2 linked regions of the Variovorax paradoxus genome follow. Each later gene encodes a partner of the first gene's protein in a complex. Links are inferred from orthologs where the notes say so. Each region holds a gene or a part of one and is shown on either strand. Other genes may lie near its edges. The genes, in order: tldD and pmbA.

Region 1 (9,792 bases):
AAGACCCGGTTGAACGATTCGGGATCGACGAAGCGCACCGCGAGCAACGCGGCATGCGCGATGACCGACACGCCCAGAGCGATCTGCAGCGTGCTGAGGTCCTTGAGATTCATTCTCGAAACTCCTCCAGGGGGCGGCGCGTGTTTCCGGTCGTTCGACCGGGGCTCATGCAGGCGCGGTCGTCGTCGGGTCGGGTGCGGTTTCGCTGTCGCTCAGGTCGACCGCGATGGCGATCGGGCCGGCGACTTCTTCTTCGTCGTCCTCGCCGCTGTCGGCCTCAGCGGCTGCGGCATCGGCCTGCGGCACGTCGAAGCGTTCGAGCACGGTGCCGCTCACGTCGAGTGCGATCTCGTCGATCTCGCCGAGCTTCACGCGCACACGCGCGCCGCGCTCCTGCTGGCCCGCCACCGGGAACACCAGTGGCAGCGCATCGGCACGCACCAGCGCACCGTTGGGAATGTCCTTGATGACCGTCGCTTCGAGCTCGGTGATGCCGTTCTGCTGCAGGTACTTGAGCGTCCAGAAGCGCTCCATGCCGCCCTGGTAGGCGTTGTACGTGGCATAGGCGGCGTCGAAGCCCGAAAGAATCGAGAACAGGTCGGCGTCCTTCGGCTTGAAGGGCGCGGCCAGTGCGGCGGTCTTGCCGTGGCGGGCGGCCGCGATGATCTGCCACTGGTTCACGAGGTCGGTGTAGCGGCGCAGCGGCGAGGTGCTCCAGGCGTAGCTCTTCACGCCCAGGCCCGCGTGCGGTAGCGCGCGCGTGCCCATGCGCACCTTGATGCCGGGCGCCAGGCTGGCCTGGCTGCGGTACAGGCCGGGCACGCCGAGTTCGCCGAGCCAGCCGCCCCAGCTGCTGTTGGCCAGGATCATGGCCTCGGACACGATCAGGTCGAGCGGCGCGCCGCGCTGGCGCGTGGTGATCTGCACCTGCTCGTTGCCGGTGGGCTCGGCGCCGTCGTTGCCCACGAGGCGGAAGTTGTAGTCGGGCCGGCTGAAGTTCTCGGGCTTGCCGCGCACCACTTCGCGCTGCGCCTTCAGGTGCTTGGCGAGGCGGAACAGGAAGCTCAGCGGCGCGCGCAGCTTCGCGGCGGCGTCGGGGGTGTTGTCCGAATTGAAGGTGGCGTCTTCGAGCCAGGGCTGCGTGACGACGGCGTCGAGCTGGTCGTGGCGCAGGTTGGCGACGATCGGCACGCGCTCGAGCTTGGTCTCGGTGCCCTGCAGCTCGAGCGTGGCTTCGTCGAAGCGCGCATAGAGCGACACGGCCGGGCGGTCGCCGCCTTCGAGCAGCGTGTAGGTGTCGACCACCTCGTCGGGCAGCATGGTGATCTTGTAGCCCGGCATGTACACGGTGGACATGCGCGCGCGCGCCACGGCGTCGATGGCGCTGCCCGGCGTCAGCGCCAGGCCCGGCGCCGCGATGTGGATGCCGACCGTGATGGTGCCGCTGCCCATGCCCTGCACCGACAGCGCGTCGTCGATTTCGGTGGTCTGTGAGTCGTCGATCGAGAAGGCCCGCACGCCTTCGGCCAGCGGCAGGTCGTCGGCGACAGCCGGCGCCGCGAGCGCGGGAAAACCGGTGCCCTTGGGGAAGTTCTCGAACAGGAAGCGCCGCCAGTGGAACTGGTAGGGCGAATCGATGGCGCCGGCGCGCTCCAGCAGGTCGAGCGGCGGGCGCTGCGTGGCGCGCGCGGCGTCGACCACGGCCTTGTACTCGGGCGCGTTCTTGTCGGGCTTGAACAGGATCTTGTAGAGCTGCTCGCGGATCGCCGGCGGGCACACGCCCTCGGCGAGCTGGCCGGCCCATTCGACGATCTGCGCCTGGACGGCCTTCTTCTTCTCGATGGCGGCCAGCGCCTGCTGCACGATCTCGGCCGGCGCCTTCTTGAAGCGCCCCTTGCCCGCGCGGCGGAAGTAGTGCGGTGCCTCGAACAGCGCGAACAGCGCGGCGGCCTGCTGCGCGAGCGTGGGCTTGTCGCTGAAATAGTCGGCGGCCAGGTCGGCAAAGCCGAACTCGCCTTCGGCCGCGAATTCCCAGGCGAGGTCGAGGTCCATGGCTGCGGCCAGCGCACGCGCCTCGGCCATCAGCTCGGCCGGGGCCGGTTTCTCGAAACGCAGAACGATGTTGGCGCCCTTGACCTTGACGCGCTTGCCGGTCTCGAGCTCGACCTGCGCCGAGGCTTCGGCTTCCGACAGGACGCGGCCGCCGAGGTATTTACCGGCTTCTTCAAACAATACAAACATGCCGCGATTGTCCACGACTCGGCAACCCCGGAGCCGCCGCCCCGGCTGGCGGCGCGCGCCCTAAACCGGGTTGATGAAGGCCATCACGTCGGCGAGGTGCGCTTTTTCGAAGTCGGACAGCGCGTGGTCGCCGCCCTCGAGCAGCTTGATGCGGCTGTCGGGGTAGCGTGCCGACATCTCGTGCCAGTCGAGCGCTTCGTCGCCCTTGGCGATGATCGCGAACAGGCGCTCCGGCCGCGTGAGCGCGCCGATTTCCATGGCGCGCAGTTCCTGGATGAATTCCGGCTGGAAATAGAAATGCTCGGCCGGGTCATGCCAGGCGGTCTGGCTGCCGATGTAGCGCGTGAGGTCGCGCGCCGGGTGCACCGCGGGGTTGAGCAGCACGGCGCGGCAGCGCGTCATGCCGGCGACGTAGGTGGCGTAGAAGCCGCCGAGCGACGAACCGATCACCGCCATCGACTTGCGCGGCCAGTGCGCGATGCCCTTCATCACCATGTCGATGGCATCGTGCGGCGACGGCGGCAGTTGCGGGCACCACCATTCCAGGTTCGGGTGCTCGCTCGCCACGTGCTTCGCCACCAGCCGCGCCTTGGTCGATCGAGGCGACGAGCGGAAGCCGTGCAGGTACAACAGATGGGTGGTTTGCGGGTCCATGGGAGGAGGGTGACTGGCGGTGCGCAGGTCGCGCCCCGTGGCCGGGTTCAGACAATTTTGCATGAGGTCTACGCCGCCGATGCCGCGACGGCCTCACAAATCCCTGCGAAACGGGCGACAAGGGCGTGACTGGAATTCGAAAGTATTCACGGCGCGGTCGCGCAGGATGCGGACGATGCGGCGCAAGGGAGAAAGATGAGACAAGTTTCGTGACGCATCTGGCAGGGGGCATCCCATGAACACGGGAGGTCGGGCCGGCATGGCCGCAGGTGTCGAGGCTTATGCTTCATCCCATGAATACCGAGGCTCAGGATGACGGGATGCCACGCCGCTGGGGCGTGCTCGTGGTCGAGGACGACAGCCGCGCACGCGCCTTCTTCGAAGCGAGCGTGCAGCGCAGCCCGCGCCTGTTCTGGCTCGGCAGCGCCGGCACGGTGCAGGAAGCGCGCAGCTGGCTGGCCGCCACCGCGACCATTCCCGACGTGCTGCTGGTCGACCTCGGCATGCCCGACGGCACCGGGCTCGACGTGATCCGCGACGCCGTCGCGCGCTTTCCCGGCTGCGAGCCACTGGTGGTGTCGGTCTTCGGTGACGAAGAGAACGTGCTGGCCAGCATCGAGGCCGGCGCCGTGGGCTACATCCACAAGGACGCCGCACCCGAAGACATCGCGCAGACCATCGTCGAGATGAAGGCCGGGGCCTCGCCGATCTCGCCCATGATCGCGCGCCGCGTGCTCGCCAAGTACCGCAGCCTGCAGGCGGCCGTGCCGGGCACAGCCGGCGCGGCGCCGGCAGAGACGGCGCTCGACGAGACCGACCGCGGCCTGCTCTCGGCGCGCGAACACGAGGTGCTGACGCTGATCGCACGCGGCTTCTCGTACGCCGAGATCGCGCGCCTCAAGGGCCTGAGCGTGCACACGGTGCAGACCCACATCAAGAATCTCTACGGCAAGCTCGCGGTGCATTCCAAGAGCGAAGCGGTGTTCGAGGCCACGCGCCTCGGCCTGCTGTCCCACCCGGGCTGAGGACGGATGCTGCGGCGGCTGGCGTTCCTGTGCCTGCTCGGGCTGGCCGCGCTGTTTGCCGTGGTGAATGTCATGGCGGCCAGCGCGCAGGGACCGATCGAACTGCGCCACGCCAGGGTGACCACCACCATCGACGGCGTCGTGCAGACGGAAGCCGTCGACCTGTCCTATCACTGGGACCGCCGGCACCAGGGGCGCACCGGCTTCGCGAGCTTCGACCTGCCGTTCCGGATCGAGACCGTGCCCGAGGTGCCCTGGGGCGTCTTCATTCCCCGTGCCGGCAGCGTCTTCGAAGTGCAGCTCAACGGCGCGCTGCTGCAGGCCTATGGCGACCTCGGCCAGGGCAACCGTGCCGACTACGCCAAGGCCCCCGTCTACGTGCCGGTGCCCGGGCGGCTGCTGAAAGAGGGCGAGAACCTGCTGCAGATCCGCATCCGCGCCGACAGCGAACGGCGCGCCGGCCTGTCGCGCGTCACCATCGGGCCGGCGACGCCGGTGCGCACCGCGCTGTTCGAGCGCGCCTACGCCTGGCGCTTCACGGGGTCGGTGCTGCTGACGGCGTTCAGCCTGATCGTCGGCAGCATCGCGCTGGCGCTGTGGTTCACCCAGGTCGACACCGGCGCGACCGGCCGCCGCCAGCGCGACGCCCTCTATTTCTGGGCCGCGGTCGCCGAGTTCTGCTGGGCGGTGCGCGTGGCCGACGCCATGATCCCCGAGCCGCCGCTGCCGTGGCAGCTCTGGGGCGTGCTGATGGCCGGCTGCTACGCAGGCTGGGCCGCCTCCGCCATGATGTTCTGCTATCACCTCGCCGACTGGGCGCAGAACCCGCGCCTGCGCTGGGCGCGCTGGCCGATGGCGGCCGTGGTGGCCGGCACCGTGGTGTTCACCTGGCTGGCGCTGAACCGCGAGGAGCCGCGCTGGCTCACGGGCTGGCTGGCGGTCGAGATCACCATCGTCGTCGGCTTCGTGATCGCCTTTGCCGTGGCCACGGTGCGCCGGCCCAGTGTCGAGCGGCTGCTGGTGGCCGGCGCCGCGCTGGTCACGGTGGCGTTCGGTGTGCGCGACTGGCTGGTGATCCGCCTGAGCGACGCCTATGGCGAAACCACCTGGGTGCGCTACACCTCGGTGCTGTTCGGGGTGGCGCTGCTGCTCATCGTGCTGCGGCGCTTTCACTTCGCGAGCGTGCAGGCGCGCGGCTGGGTCCAGACGCTGGCCGACCGCGTGGCGCAGCGCGAGCGCGAACTGGCGGCCACCTACGCCGAGCTGGAAGCCGTGGCGCGCGACCAGGCGCGCACCCACGAGCGCGAGCGCATCCTGCGTGACATGCACGACGGCGTGGGCTCGCACATCAGTTCGGCGATCCGCCAGCTGCAATCGGGCCAGACCAGCCCCGAAGAACTGCTGCGCACCCTGCGCGACTCGCTCGACCAGCTCAAGCTGTCGATCGACTCCATCCACCTGCCGCCCGGCGACATCGGCGCGCTGCTGGCGGCGCTGCGCTACCGGCTGGAGCCCCGGCTGGCCGCGGCGGACATCGCCTTCGAATGGGGTGTGGACGAGCTGCCCACGGTGACGCAGCTCGACGCCCACGCCACGCGGCAGCTGCAGTTCCTGCTGTTCGAAGCCATCTCGAACGTGCTGCAGCACGCCCACGCGAGCGCGCTGCGCATCGAGGCCGACGCGCGCGCTGGCGCCGTGCACCTGCGTGTGATCGACAACGGCGTGGGTTTCGACGCCACCGAGGTGCCGACGGCGCTGTCGAAGCGCGCCGCCGCGATCGGGGCGCGTCTGGCGATCGAAAGCCGACCGGGCCGCACGGTCGTTCAGCTCGGTTTCGACTGATCGGGCGGGCGGGGCGGGGATAATCCGCCCCCATCATGTCTGCCGTGTTCAACCAGCCCTCCCTGGCGCGTCGCATTGCGCCCATCTTCCAGGGCTTCGACGGCTTCCTGGCCTTTGCCGTGATGCTGCTCGCCTTTGCCGGGCTGCTCACCATGTATTCGTCCGGCTACGACCATGGCTCGCGCTTTCTCGACCATGGCCGCAACATGCTGCTGGCCGGCGGCATCATGTTCGTGGTGGCGCAGGTGCCGCCGCAGCGGCTCATGGTGTTCGCCGTGCCGCTCTACGCAGCGGGGGTGGCGCTGCTGATCGCGGTCGCGCTGTTCGGTATCACGAAGAAAGGCGCCCAGCGCTGGATCAATGTGGGCGTGGTGATCCAGCCCAGCGAAATCCTGAAAATCGCGATGCCCCTGATGCTGGCCTGGTGGTTCCAGCGCCGCGAAGGGCAGCTGCGCCCGCTCGACTTCGTGGTGGCGACCGTGCTGCTGGCGGTGCCGGTCGGGCTCATCATGAAGCAGCCCGACCTGGGCACCTCGCTGCTGGTGCTGGCGGCCGGGCTGGCGGTGATCTTCTTTGCCGGACTGCCGTGGAAGCTGATCGTGCCGCCGGTGGTGATCGGCGCGGTGGCGATCACGCTCATCGTGGGTTTCGAGTCGCGGCTGTGCGTCGACGGCGTCGACTGGCGCGTGCTGCACGACTACCAGAAGCAGCGCGTGTGCACGCTGCTCGACCCCAGCAAGGACCCGCTGGGCAAGGGCTTTCACATCATCCAGGGGATGATCGCCATCGGCTCGGGCGGCGTCGGCGGCAAGGGCTTCATGCAGGGCACGCAGACGCACCTCGAGTTCATTCCCGAGCGCACCACCGACTTCATCTTCGCGGCGTATTCGGAAGAATTCGGCCTGATCGGCAACCTGGCGCTGATCGCGGCCTTCATCCTGCTGATCTTCCGCGGGCTGACCATCGCGCTGAACGCGACCACGCTGTTCTCGCGCCTGCTGGCCGGGGCGGTGACCATGATCTTCTTCACCTACGCCTTCGTGAACATGGGCATGGTCAGCGGCATCCTGCCGGTGGTGGGCGTGCCGCTGCCGTTCATCAGCTACGGCGGCACCGCCATGGTCACGCTGGGGCTGGGGCTGGGCCTGCTGATGTCGATTGCGCGGGCGCGGAAACTGTCCCAGAACTGAATCAGGCCAGAAACACCGAGGAACCGGCTTTGCCGGGCCTCAGGTGTTGCCCCCGGTAGGGGGTTGGAGAAGCGACACGAAGTGCGCGGAGCCTGGGGGCGAGCAATAATCCGTCATGATCTCTCGCGAACCCACCATCGAGCGCCTCGCCACGGCGCAACAGCTCCTGCTCACGCCGTTCGGCCTGGACGAATCGCACCTGAGCAAGGCACTGGCCGAGATCACCGCGCACCGCGTGGACGATGCCGACCTGTACTTCCAGTACACCCGCAGTGAGGGCTGGAGCCTCGAGGAAGGCATCGTCAAGACCGGCAGCTTCAGCATCGACCAGGGCGTCGGTGTGCGTGCCGTGAGCGGCGAGAAAACCGCCTTTGCCTACTCGGACGACATCTCCGAGGCTTCGCTGCTCGACGCGGCGCGCACGGTGCGCTCCATTTCTTCCGCCGGTCGCACGGCCCGCGTGAAGACGCCCGCCCGCAAGATCGCCGCGAGCCGCTCGCTCTACAACGGCGTCGATCCCATTTCCACGCTCGACAGCACCGCCAAGGTCAAGCTGCTCGAACGGGTCGAGAAGCTGGCCCGTTCGCGCGACCCGCGCGTGGCGCAGGTCATGGCCGGCCTGGCCAGCGAGTACGACGTGATCCTGGTGGCGCGCGCCGACGGCACGCTGGCGGCCGACGTGCGGCCGCTGGTGCGGCTGTCGGTCACCGTGATCGCGGAGCAGAACGGGCGCCGCGAGGTCGGTTCGGGCGGCGGCGGCGGGCGCTTTGGCCTGGCCTATTTCACCGACGAACAGATCGCCGAGTACGTCGACCACGCCGTGAAGGCCGCGCTGACCAATCTCGATGCCCGCCCGGCCCCGGCCGGCGAGATGACGGTGGTGCTCGGTTCGGGCTGGCCCGGCATCCTGTTGCACGAAGCCATCGGCCACGGCCTCGAGGGCGATTTCAACCGCAAGGGCTCGAGCGCGTTCTCGGGCCGCATCGGCCAGCGCGTGGCGGCCAAGGGCGTCACGGTGCTCGACGACGGCACCATTGCCGACCGCCGCGGCTCGCTCAACGTGGACGACGAGGGCCACGCCAGCCAGCGCAACGTGCTGATCGAGGACGGCATCCTCAAGGGCTACATCCAGGATTCGATGAACGCGCGCCTCATGAAGGTCAAGCCCACGGGCAACGGCCGCCGCGAGAGCTACGCCCACGTGCCGATGCCGCGCATGACCAACACCTACATGCTCGGCGGCGACAAGGACCCGAAGGAAATCGTCGCCAGCATCAAGAAGGGCCTGTACGCCACCAATTTCGGCGGCGGGCAGGTCGACATCACGAGCGGCAAGTTCGTGTTCTCGGCCAGCGAGGCCTTCTGGGTCGAGAACGGCAAGATCCAGTACCCGGTGAAGGGCGCAACCATCGTGGGCAACGGCCCCGACGCGCTCACCCGCGTGACCATGATCGGCAACGACATGGCGCTCGATTCGGGCGTCGGCACCTGCGGCAAGGAGGGCCAGAGCGTGCCCGTGGGCGTCGGCCAGCCGACCCTTCGCATCGATGGCCTGACGGTAGGTGGAACGGCTTAGGACTTTTGGCACTTGCAGGCTGTTTCGTTCGGTTGCTAAGCTGCGCTCCTTTTTTGCGAACGACGAATCAAGGAGCATTTCAATGGGAAGCAGGATCAATTCGCCCGCCGTGCTGTGGGCCGTGACCGCCGTGGTGGCGCTGGCCACCGCCGGTTGCGCATCGCGCGGCAGTTCGGGCAGCCAGCCTGCCGCGGCACCGGCACCCGCTGCTGCGGCGCCCGCGGCGCCCAGCGGTTCGAAGGCCGGCCTGGACGCCCGTGGCAACGTGGTCGACTCGTCCAAGGTCGAGGCAGGTAGCGGCCGCACCGTCAAGGGCCTGAACGGCTACGAAGGCGAGATCACCGGCAACCCGGCGCGCAACAGCAAGTTCACGCGCCTGCAGATCGGCATGAGCACCAAGCAGGTCACCGACATCGCCGGCCCGCCCACCGACCAGGGCGCCTACATGACGGGCAAGGCCTGGATTCCGTTCTATTTCGGCAGCGATCGCCACCGTTTCGAGATGACCTACAAGGGCCAGGGCCGCCTGATCTTCGCAGGCGGCGGCATGGGCGATTTCAGCAGCGGCAACCTGATCTGGATCATTCACAACGCCAACGAATCGGGCTACCGGTAAAAACAACACCGACCTGGCCACGCGGCCGGGTTTTTTATTTTCCGTGCTACATTCCGCCCACATGTCCGCCCTCCGCGCTTACTTTTTTGCCTACTTTTGGTTCCCGGTTTCCGGCGGACGAGAGGCGAGCGCGTAAAGCAAACGAACACCCTCCCAGAACCGCCGGTGGCTTCCAGCCCCCGGCGGTTTTTTTATGCCCTGACGATTTTTCATTCACACCAACAAGGAAGAAATGATGAGCACGAACACCCCTCCCACCGGCGACAGCTGGTATGCGAGCGTCGAAAAAACCAGCAAGACCGACGACGAACGCATCAAGGACATCAACGTGCTCCCCCCTCCCGAACATCTGATCCGCTTCTTCCCGATCCGCGGCACGCCGATCGAAACGCTGATCACCGGCACCCGCCGGGGCATCCACAACATCATGGCCGGCAAGGACGACCGGCTGCTGGTGATCATGGGCCCGTGTTCGATCCACGACCCGGCCGCGGCCCTCGAGTACGCCCGCCGCCTCAAGGCCGAGCGCGACAAGTACGCCGGCACGCTGGAAATCGTGATGCGCGTGTACTTCGAAAAGCCGCGCACCACGGTCGGCTGGAAGGGGCTCATCAACGACCCGTACCTGGACGAGAGCTATCGCATCGA
Region 2 (9,782 bases), 3.3 Mb from region 1 along the record:
AGCCCTGCGAGAAGGCGTACATGTCGAGCGTCTCGGTCGAAATGCCGGGGCCGCCGCGCGTCATCACGTAGATGAGGTCGAAGGCGCGCAGCGACTCCACCATCTTCACGAAGGTCAGGCTGATGAGCGGCGCCTTCAGCATCGGCAGCGCCACGTAGGCATACACCTCCCACGTTGTCGCGTGGTCCAGGCGCGCGGCCTCGAAGGGCTGCGGCGGCAAAGTTTCGAGCAGCTTCAGCACGATGACGGCGAAAAACAGCCCCCACTGCCACACGTCGACGAAGGCCACCGTCAGCAGCGCCAGCACCGGGTCGGCGAACAGGTCGAGCGGCTCGCCGGTGATCGCCTTGTACGGCCAGGTCACGAGGCCGAACAGCGGATGGAAGGCGAACTTCCAGACGAAGGCGGCCGACACGCGCGGCAGCAGCACCGGCACGATGAACAGCATCGACAGCACCTGGCGCCAGCGCGGCGTGGTGCAGCGGTGCATCAGCGTGCCCATGAGCACGGCCAGCGCCATGGTGGCGCTGACGGTCAGCACCTCCCACACCAGCGACACGCGCACCGAGTTCAGAAAGCGCCGGTCCGAGAACAGCTGCACGTAGTTGCTGAACCAGACCCAGCCGGTGTCGGCTTGGCCCAGCTCGCGGTCCTGCAGCGAGATGGCGATGGCGAACACCGTCGGCACCAGCGCCAGCACGGCCAGCACGAGCAGCCCCGGCCCGATGAACACGGCCGGCAGCCGTGTGGTGTGGGAACGCATGCTCACTTCTTGCGACGCGCGATCAGCTGCTTGGCGTAGGCGTCGAGTTCGTCGAGCCCGCCCTGGATGTCGGTGCGCGAGCCAGTGATCAGCTCTTCAAGAATGATCCCCCAGCGGTCGCCCAGATCGGGCCAGGCCGGGTCTTGCCAGAAGTTCACGGCCGTGACCTTGCCGGTGTCGGCCAGCGCCTTGCCCAGGTCGGCGCCGTAGCGCTGGGCGAACTCGGGGCTGCCGAGCACGCTGGTGCGGTTGAGTTCGCCGAACTGGCCTTCCGCCAGGCGGCGCCGCTCGTTCTCCTTGGACGTGGCCCAGGCAATGAACAGGCCCGCGCACTTCTTGGCGTCTTCGGTCTTGTTGGCGCGTGCGCCGATGGCCAGGCCGTGGCCGTAGCCGCCACCGGTGAGCGGCGCGGGCGGCACGGCGTAGGCGATCTTGCCGACCACCGTGGACATCTTGGGGTCGAGCGCGTTGCCCGCGAGCGGCGTGGATTCGACCAGGATCGCGACCTTGCCGGCCAGGAAGGCGCCGGTCGATTCGTCCCATCCGCCGGTCTTGGTGCCGGGCGCGGAGTACTTGAAGAGATCGAGGTAGGTCTGCGTCGCCTTCACGGCGGCGGGCGAGTTGAAGACCGGCTTGTCGCCGTCGAACCACTGGCCGCCGTAGCCGCGGAAGAACGGCATCCAGCGCCACACGTTGGCACCCGAGCCGCGCTGGCCGCGCAGGGCCACGCCATAGATGCCGTTGGCCGGGTCGTTGAGCTTCTTCACGGCCGCCACGAACTCGTCGAGCGTGGCCGGCGGCTTGATGCCCGCCTTCTCGAGCAAATCCTTGCGATAGACCATGAGGTCGCCGCCGCCGGTGAGCGGCGCGAACCAGGTCTGGCCGGCGAAGGTTGCGACCTTCTGGCGGCCGGCGTCGAAATCGGCGTAGTCGTAGCTGGCCGGGTAGTACGGCGTGAGCGGCACGATCCACTTCGACTGGACGAACTGCGCCACGTTGGCCTCGTCGACGTAGTACACGTGGTACTTGCCGACCGTGGACGCATCGGCGCGCGACTTGGCGCGGCGGTCGTTCTCGTTGAGGTTGTCCACGCTGAACGAGGCTCCGCTCAGGCGCTTGAACTCGTCCTTCGATTTCTCGAGCAGCGTCAGGCCTTCGCGCGGCTGCGACAGGACGCGCACGTCCTCCTTGCAGACCTGGGCCAACGCGGCGGGCGCCAGCGTGGCGAGCGCCAGCGCGAGGCCGGCCAGACGGTACGTGGGGGGAAGCGGCATGTCGTGTCTCCTTCGTTGTCGGTGCAAATTGCCAACGAAATGTCGACAAATGCAGCGAAACGAAGGTTAGGCGGCCGCTCCGGGGGGCTGCGTACACGCCCACCGGGCGCCTGATACTTTGATGCCAAGCCCTCTCGGGGTTTCGCCCGAGAGGCAAACCCGTATCAGGGCAGGATCAGGCGGCGAGCGGGGTGTTGTGCGCGCTGCGCAGGCCGAAGCGGCCCTGCGCCTGCTGCCGGTAAGCCGAGGGCGTCATGCCCTTGAGCTGCAGGAAGCGGCGGTTGAAGTTGGCCAGGTTCGCAAACCCCACCTCGTAGCAGATCTCGCTGACCAGCCGGTCGGACACCTGCAGCATCTCGCAGGCCTTCGTGATGCGCAGCCGCGTGACGAAGTCGGTGAAGGTGCTGCCCATGTGCTTGTGAAAGTAGCGCGAGAAGCTGCTTTCGGCCATGTTGGCGATGGCCGACACGGCGGGCAGCGACAGCTCTTCGGCCAGGTGCGCGTGCAAATGGTCGAGCACGCGGCGCATGCGGGTGTTGGCCGTGGGGTCTTCGTCGGTGGGCTCGGCGTTGCTGGAAATCTGGCGCCAGTCGCTCCAGTTCGCCAGCTCGTGCAGCAGGCCGATGAACTCCGACAGCCGCGCCATGCCCTCCTGCTTCTGCACGCGCACGAAGCGCTCGCGCACGAGGTCGCCGATGCCGAAGAACTCGATGCCCAGCCTGGCGCGATCAAGCATCGGCAGCACCGCTTCGAGTTCGGGGAACAGGTCGACACCCTTGCGCAGCGGTTCGTCGCGAAAGTGGATCACCATGCTGCGGTGGGGCACGCCTTCGGGCGGCACGTCGTGCGAGATCCAGGTGTGGGGCAGACGCCCGCCCACCAGGGCCACATAGCCGGGCTCGAAATGGCCGATGTGGTTGCCCACGAATGCGTCGCCGCTGGTGCGGTTGATGCACTGCAACTCGAACTCGTCGTGGTAGTGCCAGCAGTCGAAGGGCCAGGGCACGCCGTGCTGCAGGCAGCGCACCGAGCTCTGGCTCGCCGGCTCGAAGCCCAGGCGCGGGTCGCGCAAGAGTTCGTGTTCGAGGGCCGGCTTGCGCACGGCGCTGGTTTTGCTCATTTCCTGTCCCCCCTGTCTTTGAAATCGGAGGTCGTCGAGCCAGCGCCGTGCCGGGGCGGCGCCTGTCAGGCGCCGGCCACCTTCATGCGGTTGACCAGGATCGACCCCGTGGTTTTTGCGCCGAAAGTGTAAGCATCTGCGCCAATCGCCTCGATTCCCATGAGCATGTCGCGCAAATTGCCGGCAATTGTGATTTCTTCCACTGGAAAGGCGATGCGGCCTTTTTCGACCCAGAAACCGCTCGCGCCGCGCGAGTAGTCGCCGGTCACGTAGTTCACGCCCTGCCCCATCAGCTCGATGACGAACAGGCCCGTGCCCAGCTTGGCCAGCATGGCGTCGAGGTCGTCGCCGTGCTTCGTGAGGCGCGAGCTCAGCGTCAGGTTGTGCGAGCCGCCGGCGTTGCCGGTGGTCTTCATGCCCAGCTTGCGTGCCGAGTAGGTCGAGAGAAAGTAGCCTTCGAGGCGGCCGGCATCGACCACCTTGCGTGCGCGGGTGACCACGCCTTCGTCGTCGAAGGGCGAGCTGCCCTTGCCGCGCATCACGTGCGGGTCTTCGGCAATGTCGACGTGCTTGGGCAGCACGGGCTTGCCCAGCGAATCGAGCAGGAAGGTGCTCTTGCGGTACAGCGCCCCGCCGCTCACGGCCTGCACCAGCCCGCCCAAGAGGCCCACGGCCAGCGGCGACTCGAACAGCACCGGGCATTCGGTGGTCTTGATCTTGCGCGACTTGAGACGGCTCAGCGCCCGTTCGGCGGCGTAGCGGCCCACGGCCTGCGGGCTGGCGAGTTCGTCGGCCGAGCGCATCGAGCTGTACCAGGCGTCGCGCTGCATGCCGTCGCCCTTGCCGGCGATGGGCGCCACCGAAATCGAGTGCCGCGAGCTGGCGTAGCCGCCGCGAAAACCGTGCGTGTGGGCGCTGAAGAAATGGCTCTGCTGCGCCGAGACGCCGGCGCCTTCGCTGTTGGTGATGCGCTTGTCGGTCGACAGCGCCGCTGCCTCGCACTCCAGCGCCATGGCCGCGGCCTGCTCGCTGGTCACGGCCCAGGGGTGGAACAGGTCGAGCTCGGGGTGCACCTTGGCGATGTCGTCTTCGTCGGGCAGGCCGCTCACCGGGTCTTCGGCCGTGAAGCGGGCGATGTCGTAGGCCGCCTGCACGGTGCGGGCGATGGCCGCCTCTGAGAAGTCGGAGGTGCTGGCGTTGCCGCGGCGGTGGCCCACGTAGACCGTGATGCCCAGCGACTTGTCGCGGTTGCGCTCGACGTTCTCGAGTTCGCCCTTGCGCACCGAGACGCTCAGGCCGCAGCCCTCGGAGGCCTCGGCGCCGGCGTCGGTGGCCCCGAGCTTTTTGGCGTGGGCCAGGGCCGAATCGACCAGGTTTTCGAAGAAGGAACGGCTGTAGGCGAAGCCGGAATCGGCGCGCGAGGAGGATGTCGTCATGTGGTGGCTATGATACTTGCGCCCCCTGTTTCACGTTTTCCCTTCCGCGCCCCCTGTGCGCGTTGCAGCGCCGCACGGCGCAGCCCAGAATCCACCCCATGTCCCGCAAACCCAAAAAAGGCTATTTCGTCCGTGGCCACTTCGTTGCCGAAGGCAGCGAACTCGACCTTGAGCTCAAGCGCGAGCTCAAGGGCGGCACCGACGAAGCCAGCCGTACCGAACTCAAGCGCGAGAGCGACGAACTACAAAAGCTCGGCGAGGAGCTGCTCGGCCTGCGCGCGGCCCTGTTCGATGCACTGCCGCTGGGCGAAAAGCTCGTCGATGCCATCACCGAGGCCAAGCGCATCACCAATTTCGAGGGCAAACGCCGCCAGATGCAGTTCATCGGCAAGCTGATGCGCAAGCTCGACGAGCCCACGCTCGAGGCCGTCAAGCTCGCGCTGGTCGAGCAGAACACCGTGCCGGCCGCCGAAGCCGCCGCGCTGCACGAGGCCGAGCGCTGGCGCGAACGCCTCATCGCCGACGACGACGCCCTCGGCGGCTGGATCGAAACCCACCCCGCCACCGACTCGCAGCAGCTGCGCGCTCTCGTGCGCCAGGCCCGCAAAGACCTGAAGTCCGGCCCCGCCGGCGAAGCGCCGCGCCAGGGCAAGGCGTATCGCGAGATCTTTCAGCTTGTGCGTGCGCAGCTGGCGGTGCATGGCGGCGCCGACCACGCCGAAGCGGCTGCGGCGCAGGACCGCGAAGAAGACGCATGAGCGTCCGGCCTTTTTGACTTTCTCCCTCTCCTGCTCGCGGGAGAGGGTCGGGGTGAGGGCCGAGAGCCTGTACGCCCGCACGCCCTGTCCATCGCCAGCAACCCTCACCCCCGCCCTCTCCCGCAAGCGGGAGAGGGAGCAAGAGGAGCAAGAACACCATGAGCGCACCTGACTCCGTCCGCATCGGCATCGTCTCCATCAGCGACCGCGCCTCCAGCGGCACCTACGAAGACAAGGGCCTGCCTGCACTGAAAGAGTGGCTGGGCCGGGCGCTGAAGAACCCGCTCGAATTCGAAGCCCGCCTCATCCCCGACGAAACCGCGCGCATCAGCGCCACGCTCATCGAACTGGTCGACGCCGGCTGCTCGCTCGTGCTCACCACCGGCGGCACCGGGCCCGCGCTGCGCGACGTGACGCCCGAGGCCACGCTGGCCGTGGCCCACAAGGAAATGCCAGGCTTCGGCGAACAGATGCGCCAGATCAGCCTGCGCTTCGTGCCCACCGCCATCCTCTCGCGCCAGGTGGCCGTCATTCGCGACCAGAGCCTCATCATCAACCTGCCGGGCCAGCCCAAGTCGATCGCCGAGACGCTCGAAGGGCTGAAGGACGCCGACGGCACGCAGATCGTCCCCGGCATCTTCGCCGCCGTGCCCTACTGCATCGACCTCATCGGAGGGCCGTACCTCGAGACCGACGACACGGTCTGCAAGGCCTTCCGGCCGAAGTCGGCCATTCGCGCCGCGCGCTGAGGCGGCACCGCCCGCCTCGCAAAAACGAGCAGCACGGCGCCTGGAGCGCCTTGCGTGACCTGCGTTGTGCCATCGCGTACGACTTTGTCCTCACTCGCAGGCAACGACACCTTCACCACCGTCGGCACGGCCGACGTGGTGCATGGCGGTTCCGGCGATGACACGGTCCGCATCCACAGCGGCGATTTCGCAAGCCTCGACGGCGGCCTGGGCATCGACACCCTCGTCATGGACGGCAAGGCCATGCACATCGACCTGTCGGCCCTCGGCATGAAGGTGCAAGGCTTCGAGAAGTTCGACCTCGGTGCGGGCGGCAACACGCTGGCGCTGAGCGCGAGCGACGTGCTGGCCGGCGGTGTGCGCGACATGGTCATGGCCGACGGCAAGGTGCAGATGCTGGTGAACGGCGCCAACGGCGATGTCGACCTGCTCGGCGGCAGCGACGGTTGGACCCAGGGCAGCAACACCAATGTCGGCGGCGCGCCCTCGCGCACGACGAACGCCGGCTTCGGTGTTCTATGTGCCGTAGCCAATGGCTTTGTTTGCACTTTCAACGCCCCTCTGTTCCTTCATGCCTGACTTTCAGACTCGTCCCATGGTTTCGCCTGGCGGCTCTTCCTAGAGTGCCCGATCCCCCAGACCGCTTGATCGAACCGCGTGCGTTCATGTGTCGGTCCGGCTTCCTGTCCCCGTCCAGAGCAGAGAAATTACATCCATGGCATCAGAGAAAACCACCATCGCCGTCGACGACACGAACATCGGTCGCGCAGCGAGTGCGGGCATGTCGACGTTCACGGTGCAGCCGCCCGTCTTGGACGGGGCCTTCGACAACGCCGGTGACATCCAGGGCAACCTTGCACCCGGCAGCATCACCGACGACCGCCAGCCCGAATTCCACGGCCAGGGCACGCCCGGCGACACCATCGTCATCCAGGACAACGGCACCGAGATCGGCAAGGCCAGGGTCGGTGCAAGCGGCCTGTGGAGCTTCACCCCGTCGACCGACATGGGCGAAGGGCTTCACGCCATCACCCTCATCGCGCGCGATGCCTCCGGCAACGAGAGCGCCCCTTCCGCCCCGTTCAACTTCGAGATCGACGTCACCCCACCCGACGCCAGCCAACTGGCCATCACCGGCGTGCTGGACACCGTGGGCGGCATCACCGGCAACATCACGTCCGGTGCAGCCACCGACGACGCGCGCCCGCTGATCAGCGGCACCAGCTCCGGCGTGCCCGGCCACACCGTCATCGTGAGGGTCAGGGACGCGTCGGGTGAACGCGAACTGGGCCGCGCCGTCATCGGCGAGCACGGCCACTGGACGCTGCAGGTCGACGCCCCGCTGGCCTCCGGCCAGAACATGCTGCGGGTCTACGAAGTGGACGTCGCCGGCAACGAGACCGCACTGACCGCGCCGTACCGCGTGACCGTGAACACCGAAAAGCCGGCCGCTCCCATCATTGAGAGCGTGTTCGACGACGTGGGCACGCCGCACATGCTGCTGCCGGGCGAAGTGACCGACGACGCCAGGCCCACCCTCTCGGGCACCGCACCGGCGAAGCACACCGTCCAGCTCTACGACGGCGCCACCTACCTGGGCGAGACCGTCGCCGACGCCCGAGGCAACTGGAGCTTCACCCCCAGCGTCGCGCTGCCCGAAGGCCCGCACAACATCACCGCCACGGCCACCGACAAGATCGGCAACGTGAGCGAGCCCTCGGGCGCGTTCCCGCTGACCACCGACTACACGGCGCCCGCCGCGTCGGACGCGGTACTGAGCGACAACGTCGGTCCGATTCAAGGGCCCATTGCCCACGGCTCCGTCACCGATGACAGCACGCCGACCTATGCAGGCAACGCCGAGCCGAACACGACCGTCGTCATCTACGACCACGGCAAGGAAATCGGCCGCACGCAAACCAACGGTGCGGGCGACTGGACATTCACGCCCACCGTGCCGCTGACCATCGGCCTGCACAGCTTCAGCCACACCGTCATCGACGTCGCCGGCAACAGCAGCGCGCCCTCCAAGGTGATCGACTTCAGCATGAACGACAGCGGCGATGACCACGCCAGCCTGGCTGAAAGCAAGAAGTCGATCAGCGTGACCTTCATTGCCGACATCTCCAACAGCATGGCGGGGGCCAAGAGCGCCAACCAGGTCCAGTCGATGAAGGCGCTCGCCGAGGCGTACGCCAAGATGAACGTGCCGGCCACGTTCAGCCTGATCGCCTTCGGCAGCAGCGCCACCCACAAGGGCACCTTCACGTTCACGGGCGACAAGGACCCGAACTACGCCAAGCTGATCGCGGCGATCAACTCGACGGTCTCCGCCTACCAGAACACGAACTTCGACAACGCGCTGACCCTGGCAAGCCAGCTCATCAAGGCCGAGTACGCCGCCGCGGGCAACAACCCCTTCAAGATGAAGCAGGTGTTCTTCCTGTCGGATGGCTACCCCTACCCCTACGCCACCAGCGCCGCAACGCTGAAGCAGTGGCAGGCCCTGATGGACGACCCGGACGGCAAGTCGGTGACGTCGAACCCCATCGAGGTCACCACCGTGGCCATCGGCGCGAGTGCCGGCCTGTCCGCCCTGAACCAGGTCTCGACCAGCGGAACGACGGTGGCCGTCGCCAATCCGGCCGATCTGAAGGACGCGGTGATCGACCAGATGTTCGTGTCCTGGGCCTACGGCAGCCTGCTGAAGAACGACACCCAGGTGGTCATGGACGCCAAAGCGAAGATCAGCCAGTTCACCGTGGGCAACGAGGTGTTCCGCATCACCGCCGCGGACCAGCTGGCGGTGGACAACGCCAGCGGCAAGGTCGGCGCAACCTACGACAAGGCGTCGGGCGTGCTCACGCTGAAGACCGACGCGGGACAGCTCACCGTGTTCATGAAGAGCACGATCGGCCACAGCGCCGGCGACTACATCTTCCGCGCGTATGCCAGTGAGAACGACGAGCTGACCCTGGGCGGCAGCATCGAGTACGTGTTCGGCTACACGGCCGTCAACAGCAAGGGCGAAAGCCAGACCTCCAAGCTGTACATCACCGACAAGCTGCCGCAGGTCGGCACAGACTCGGTGACCGTCACCCAGATGGGCAAGGACGAGGGCGTAGCCGGAAACTACGTCACCGCAGACAACAGCGGCGGCCGCCTCATTGCCGGCACCCTCAAGGCTGCGCTGGCCGACGGCCTGTCGCTGCAGGTGTCGACCGACGGCGGCGCCAGCTGGCACAACGCGGCGCTGAACGGCGGGAACTGGGCCTTCGTCGACACGCAGGCACACCCCGGCGACTGGAAGATCCAGACCCGTGTCGTCGACGACAAGGGCAACAACAGCGGCGTTCTGACCACCCAGGACGTGGCCTGGGTCTCCGCCGCGGAAGCACCGACCATCACGCGCATCGCGGAGGCCGAAGGCGTCTACACCACCACCAAGGCGCAAGACGGCTCGCAGGTGCTGCTGTCGCTCGCCGGCACGGGCGCGAAGGTCGGCGACAAGGTGCACGTCCAGTGGGGCGCGAGCACCTACGACCAGGTGCTGACGCAGGCGGACATCACCAACGGCACGGCCACGCTCAAGGTTCCTTCGAGCGTGACCTACTCGTACCAGGGCGCGGCCAAGGACTTCGCGGTCACCGCGCAGATCATCGGCAAGGACGGCGCGCTCGGC

The links.
Region 2: the proteins of tldD (region 1) and pmbA are in contact, whole or in part, in a solved structure (PDB 5NJ9), measured with the Escherichia coli proteins. The link is inferred for Variovorax paradoxus from one-to-one orthologs.

Annotation. Positions count from the first base shown.
Region 1 is NZ_CP045644.1:460,184-469,975, reverse strand. Bases 6,326-9,297 are described here. They hold tldD (metalloprotease TldD), read left to right. Parts: upstream 6,326-7,067; coding sequence 7,068-8,528; downstream 8,529-9,297. Other genes in these bases: GFK26_RS02035 (hypothetical protein), read left to right, coding at 8,611-9,144; rodA (rod shape-determining protein RodA), read left to right, coding at 6,326-6,952. Also shown: GFK26_RS02070 (energy transducer TonB), read right to left, coding at 1-113; GFK26_RS02065 (ribonuclease catalytic domain-containing protein), read right to left, coding at 166-2,241; GFK26_RS02060 (YqiA/YcfP family alpha/beta fold hydrolase), read right to left, coding at 2,302-2,895; GFK26_RS02055 (response regulator transcription factor), read left to right, coding at 3,177-3,920; GFK26_RS02050 (ATP-binding protein), read left to right, coding at 3,927-5,762; more of rodA, read left to right, coding at 5,798-6,325; GFK26_RS02030 (3-deoxy-7-phosphoheptulonate synthase), read left to right, coding at 9,380-9,792. UniProt on the Escherichia coli protein: Metalloprotease involved in CcdA degradation. Suppresses the inhibitory activity of the carbon storage regulator (CsrA).
Region 2 is NZ_CP045644.1:3,754,472-3,764,253, reverse strand. The notes cover bases 2,409-5,370. They hold pmbA (metalloprotease PmbA), read right to left. Parts: upstream 4,594-5,370; coding sequence 3,223-4,593; downstream 2,409-3,222. Other genes in these bases: yjgA (ribosome biogenesis factor YjgA), read left to right, coding at 4,692-5,351; GFK26_RS17135 (helix-turn-helix domain-containing protein), read right to left, coding at 2,409-3,157. In the rest of the region: GFK26_RS17145 (carbohydrate ABC transporter permease), read right to left, coding at 1-763; GFK26_RS17140 (ABC transporter substrate-binding protein), read right to left, coding at 766-2,037; more of GFK26_RS17135, read right to left, coding at 2,213-2,408; mog (molybdopterin adenylyltransferase), read left to right, coding at 5,510-6,100; GFK26_RS17115 (hypothetical protein), read left to right, coding at 6,185-6,679; GFK26_RS17110 (Ig-like domain-containing protein), read left to right, coding at 6,816-9,782.